2 regions of the Geminocystis sp. CENA526 genome follow, and region 2 is predicted to be linked to the other one. Evidence: riboswitches for the same ligand, from Rfam matches in the RefSeq annotation. Region 2 holds a riboswitch; the other holds the start of a gene.

Region 1 (3,173 bases), on a different contig from region 2:
CTATTACGATGATTACAGGGCAATTAGGGAAAATTAGCGGTATTAAAATCAATTCTGATGAGGTTTTTAAGCAAATAGGACAGTTTTTGACTAATTTTGACGAAATTCATTATCCTACTCTCATTCTCGCTCTTTTTATCTTAATCTTTTTATTAGTTGCTCAACGTTTTTTTCCTCGCTTACCTATTCCTTTAATCGGAGTTTTGTTAGCAACGGCGATTGTTGATATTCTTGATCTCGATCGAATGGGGGTTGCTATTATTGGAGAAATACCCGCAGGATTCCCTCAATATTCTTTTCCTACCATACCTTTACATCATTTCAGTTATTTAATTTCTTCTGCTGTTGGCATTTCGATCGTGGCGTATTCTGATAATGTGTTAACAGCAAGAATTTTTGGATTGAAAAATGGTTATAAAATAGAAGCAAATCAAGAATTATTAGCCTTGGGAATGTGTAACGCCGTGGCAGGATTAAGCCAAGGATTTCCCATTAGTAGTAGTGGAAGTCGCACAGCGATTGGTGATTCTTTGGGTAGCAAAACCCAAGTTTATTCCCTCGTAATTTTTGTTGTCGTCATCTTAGTCTTACTTTTTTTTCGCCCCTTATTGATGTTATTTCCTAACGCCGCCTTGGGCGCTATTGTTATCTATGCAGCGATTCGTTTGATTGATATACCCGAATTTATCCGTCTTTATAACTTTCGACTGAGTGAATTTCGTCTCGCTATTATTACCTTTTTTGGAGTATTAGCCACAGGAATTTTTATGGGAGTTGGTATCGCTGTGGGCTTATCGGTGTTAGATTTATTTGCTAGGGTAGCGCGTCCCCATGATGCTATATTAGGCAAAATCCCCAACTTGGCTGGATTCCATGATATTGATGATTGGGAAGGAGGAAAAACCATCCCCGGATTGGTTATCTATCGTTATGATGCACCTCTTTGTTTTGCCAATGCAGAAGATTTTAAACAACGAGTAATGAAAGCCATTGAAATGGAAACTACTCCCGTTGAGTGGTTAATTCTCAATACCGAAGCCATTGTGGAAATCGATATTACGGCTATCGATATGTTAGAAGAATTAAGACTAGAATTAGCCTCTAATCACATTACTTTAGGTATGGCACGAGTCAAACAAGATTTATATATCCACCTCAAAAAGTCTGGTTTAGTCGATCGAATGGGATTAGGATATATTTATCCTACTCTTCACACGGCTATTGAAGGCTTTGAGAAAAGAGATGAGAAGTAATCACTGTTACTCTCTTCATCCAAAGACTTTTTCAGAAAACCGTAAATTATGATATAGTCATAATCTCAGTATCGGTTCTTACGAGAAACCTTTGTAAGAGGAAACAGGGAAAGAATAGTGAAAATCTATCGCTGTCCCGCAACTGTAATTGAAAAGCTATTTTTCATAAGTCAGAATACCTGCCGAAACAAAAAATCAGTATTAATCTGCGAGGTACAGTGTGAATACAAAGTGGAAAAAGTTTATTTGGCTAGGATTAATAGCCAGTTTCAGTGGCTTTATTGTTATTTTTGGGGCAACTCCTGCTTATGCCATGCACATTGCAGAGGGTTTTTTACCTGTTAAATGGGCAATTTTCTGGTGGGTTATAGTTATTCCCTTTTTAGTGGTTGGTTTTAAGTCTGTGTCTCGTATCACTAAGGATAACCCCGAATTAAAATTACTCTTGGCTTTATCCGGGGCGTTTGGTTTTGTTTTATCGGCTTTGAAAATCCCCTCAGTTACGGGTAGTAGCTCTCACCCTACAGGTACAGGATTAGGTGCTATTTTATTTGGTCCTTCGGTGATGGTAGTATTAGGGAGTTTAGTTTTATTTTTTCAAGCCGTATTATTAGCCCATGGCGGTTTAACTACTCTAGGCGCTAATATCTTTTCTATGGCGATCGTAGGTTCTTGGGTTGCATTTATAGTCTATAAGTTTTGCGTCAAAATTGGCAAACAAAAGTTAGGTATTTTTTTAGGCGCATCCCTCGGCAATTTAGCTACTTATCTGGTGACTTCGGTGCAACTTTCGATCGTATTTCCTTCCGCCGATGGTGGTGTTATGGCTTCATTTATCAAATTTGCAGGAATTTTTGCTATTACTCAAATACCCTTAGCGATTAGTGAAGGATTTTTAACGGTATTGGTATGGAATTGGTTGCAATCTTACGCCGTGAATGAGTTACAAATGTTAAAACTATTGAAAACCCAAGAAGGATAAAGTATTAAAACTATGATAGAGAAACAAATAATCAAACCTAACAATGCGCAAGGGAATTGGTGGTTAATATTATCAGTCATCGTGTTGACAGTATCTCCTTTAATCTTTGTTAAGGGTGATTTTGAGGGTGCAGATGGACAAGCGGAGGAGTTAATCACAGAGATACAACCAGATTACGAGCCTTGGGTACAACCAATTATTGAACCTGCTAGTGGTGAAGTTGAAAGCCTGTTATTTGCTTCACAGGCGGCTTTAGGTGCGGGGGTTATCGGTTATGTTATTGGTTTATATAAGGGAAGAAAGAATTAAGAATTAAGAATTAAGAATTAAGAATTAAGAATGGAGAATGGAGAATGGCAAAAGATAACAATAATAAAGAATGTAGGGGTTTAATATATTAAACCCAACCCCACCAAAAAAATATAATTATTTCTCCCCCCTTCTCCCCCTTCTTATCTTCATCATTTTATAGTTCACTCAGGTAAAATTTAGTAAATAGGGGTTGTTACAGAATCAGCTTAAGTCAGTTAAACAAGTGTTTGTTATTCGTCAATATCAACGGTAGGTTTAAGATGACGATCGAACTCCAAACTAACTAAAATGCACTTGTATAGTCTATATGCACCATCAAATTGACTCTTTAGCCTATGGGAATAAATTACGATCGATCTTTCCCGAACATAAACTAATATTTGCCCTATCATTATTTATCTTAGGGTACTTAGCCCCTATGTATATTTCTATTCTCATCAGTGTTTGGTTGATATTATGGATAGTGGTTTATGCAGGGATTCCTTTTGTGACTTATAGTCAACTATTAGCTATTCCCTTCGGTTTTTGGTTAATCAGTTTACCAGCCTTAATTTTCGGTGTCAGTATTTCTTTATCTCATGTGCAACAAGATATAATTTTTAGTGTGCCGTTAGGTAACTTTTTCA
Region 2 (3,173 bases):
AGGCAAATCCTGACAATTGTTGACCAAAATATTCTACCATGTCCGTACGTTCAAATTCCCCATGCACTAACACATCAAGACCAATGTCTTCTTGAAGTTTAATACATTCAGCAATATGATGATCGATCGCATCTTCGTATTGTTGCTGTGTCAATTCTCCTCGTTTATATTTTACTCGCAACTGTCTCACTTCAGAAGTTTGGGGGAAAGAGCCGATGGTGGTAGTGGGTAACATCGGTAAAGGTAACTGTTTTTCAAGGCGCTCTAAATAAGATAAAGTGCGATCAAAATCGTTAGTTTTCAAATTGGTGAGCTTATGGGCGACATTTTCAGAATAAGGGCTAAATTCTTTAAATATTTGCCATTGTGCGTCAATTTCATCGTAAAAACTTTGATTATCAGCTTCAGAAAGCATTTTTACCTCCCTTAATTTTTGTTGAGCAAAACTCAACACATTTCTTAAAGGTTCGGCTAAATTAACCTCTTTTTGAGCATCAAGGGGAACAAATTGCAAAGATGCAGAAGGTTGAATACTAATATTAGTCGTAATTTCTTGAATTTGGTGTAAGGTTGAAATCACAGATTGAGGGCGAATTTTCCAGACATTTCGCGCATCGATAATACCAACTCCTAACCGTTTATCTTCAGGAAAACCACCTATTTTCAATAAATCCAGATTATTCCCCCTCGTAAAGTCTAAACTAATAGCCTGTACTGGTAAATTAATTACCCAGCTATAATTTGCACCCAAATCTTCAAAATAAGTAACAAGGTTAATGGGTAAACCAATGTTAGCTAATTCATGATAAGTGGTGAGGATAGCTTCTTTTAATTCTGAGGTTTCCTTAGTAACTAAAATTGGCTCATGAAACTGTACTTCTTCGATACCATATTCTTTGAGTTGAGTTAATAAATCACCATAAAGAGGTAATAACTTCTCCAGATTTTCTTGCAAACTCCCTTCTTTTCTACTCAATTCTAATAAAGTGACAGGGCTTAAAATGACAGGATTTGAGCGTTTACCGAGGATGAGTTGCGATCGCCTTACCTTGGCTAGAAAATCGTCAAAATTAGCTTGGGGTTGGCAATCAGAGCTAATTTCAGGCACTAAATAATGATAATTAGTATCAAACCATTTAGTCATTTCAAGGGCTGGAATACCATCAACACCTCTACCCATAGCAAAATATTGTTTTAAACCCGTCAAAGACTGAAAACGATTAGGAATCAAACCTAAACGCACACACCAATCTAAAACATGATCATAAAACGTCATATCACCTACTGCAATGCGATCGATTCCTGCCTCTAATTGTCTTTGCCAATTGGCAGTTTCTACAGATTCAATGGTGTGAATTAAAGCATCAGCTTCTAATTTTCCAGCCCAAAAACCTTCGAGCGCTTTTTTTACCTCTCGTTTTTGTCCGATACGAGGATAACCTAACGTTCCTGTTGTAATTGTCATCTTGATTAATATTCTAATTATGATAAACTTGAAAAAAAAGTCATGGTAAGATTGACCGCCTTTTATTGTTTAAAGCAGTAGTGTCCGAATAGTTTTAGTTGATAGCAAGTATTACTCCCCTAACAAAAACCTTGATTTGTATAAAATAAGGCTACGAAAAATTATGATCACAACAACTGCTAAAATTTTTGTGATCAGTCATTCAACCAAATTTATATAAATTCCATCAAAGTGAATGAAGACTATATGCCAAGATAGAACGTACCCATAATTGAGGGTTAGGGATAAAGAACTATTTTTTGTGTAAGGCTTATAAGCTATTGACCGATGAAAATAAGTTAGAATTGACGTTGACACGAAGAACGGACTCAACTCTTAATTTATTACATCTTTAACCCAAAAAGTAGCTACTCATAATTTAGCCACACATCGGTAAAAAATACGATCGAAAAAAATATTGAAGACACCATCATCTGTACCTCGCAGATAAATAAAATAACATGGTTGAGTATCGGTGGGCATTCTGACTAATGAGACTTTGCTCAATCACAGTTGCGGGACAGCGTCGGATTTTAACCGGACTTTCCCCCTTACGTTCGATGGAAGTGACCCATCAAAACCGATGACTTAAATTATATCAGAGTTTATGTAATTTTGGCAATAATTTTTTTGCTCACAGGAATTAAGCATTTTTCTCTAAAGTCAAACAGGGGAAAAATTCCCCCATTAGTCTGAAAATAACGATAAAAATTTCTACTCCGACATCAAAACTTGTTCAATGCGTTGTAAAGCCCAATCAATTTCAGAGCGAGAAATAACTAAAGGTGGTGCAAAACGAATAATATTTTCTCTGGTTTCTTTGGCTAAAATACCCAATCCCATTAAGGCTTTACAAAAACGTCGAGCGCCCCCTGCACTGGGTTTTAACTCCAATCCAATCAATAAACCTCTGCCTCGAACTTCCTGAATATAAGGGCTAGGAATAGTTTGTAATTGAGAAAGAAAATAAGCCCCTAATTGTGAAGCTCGTTCAGGTAAATTTTCCTCAATAATAACATCTAAAGCGGCGATTCCCACCGCAGCAGCTAAAGGATTCCCCCCAAATGTGCTACCATGATCGCCGGGGTTAAAAACATCCATAACTTCGTGGGTACTAATAAAAGCTGAGATAGGATAAAATCCTCCTGATAAGGCTTTACCGATCGTGATACCATCGGGTTTCACTCCTTCATGTTCAAAAGCAAACATTTTCCCCGTGCGTCCTAATCCTGTCTGAATTTCGTCGAATACCAATAAAACATTATTTTTGCGACAAATAGATTCTATTTCTTGCAAATAACCCACAGGGGGGATAATAATTCCTCCTTCTCCTTGAATCGGTTCGAGGAAAAAAGCCGCAGTATTGGGAGTAATAGCGGATTTTAGAGCTTTTGCATCTCCATAGGGTATTGTCTTAAATCCGGGGGTGAAGGGTGCAAAACCTGATTGATATTGTTCTTCGGTGGAAAAGCTGACTAAACTAATAGTACGTCCGGCAAAATTATTATTACAAACAATAATTTCTGCTTGGTTATGGGATACTCCTTTGACGGTGTAAGCCCATTTTCTAATGGCTTTAATGGCGGTTTCTACTGCTTCAGCCCCAGAATTCATAGGCAATACTTTAGGTAAACCCGAAATATGACAGATTTTTTGGTAAAATTTTCCT

Evidence for each region. A riboswitch is a leader RNA that binds a small molecule or an ion and turns the genes downstream of it on or off. The one in region 2 is predicted to bind cobalamin.
Region 1: linked by a shared signal. The riboswitch ahead of ACN4EE_RS19395 (energy-coupling factor ABC transporter permease) and the one ahead of metE (5-methyltetrahydropteroyltriglutamate--homocysteine S-methyltransferase) in region 2 are both predicted to bind cobalamin.

Annotation. Positions count from the first base shown of each region.
Region 1 is NZ_JBLZFY010000108.1:8,917-12,089, forward strand. Features, by position in the region: gene ACN4EE_RS19390 (solute carrier family 26 protein) at 1-1,253, shown strand, start outside; cobalamin riboswitch at 1,309-1,454, shown strand; gene ACN4EE_RS19395 (energy-coupling factor ABC transporter permease) at 1,474-2,235, shown strand; gene ACN4EE_RS19400 (energy-coupling factor ABC transporter substrate-binding protein) at 2,248-2,544, shown strand; gene cbiQ (cobalt ECF transporter T component CbiQ) at 2,855-3,173, shown strand, end outside.
Region 2 is NZ_JBLZFY010000005.1:14,879-18,051, forward strand. Features, by position in the region: gene metE (5-methyltetrahydropteroyltriglutamate--homocysteine S-methyltransferase) at 1-1,465, opposite strand, end outside; cobalamin riboswitch at 1,962-2,104, opposite strand; gene rocD (ornithine--oxo-acid transaminase) at 2,219-3,173, opposite strand, start outside.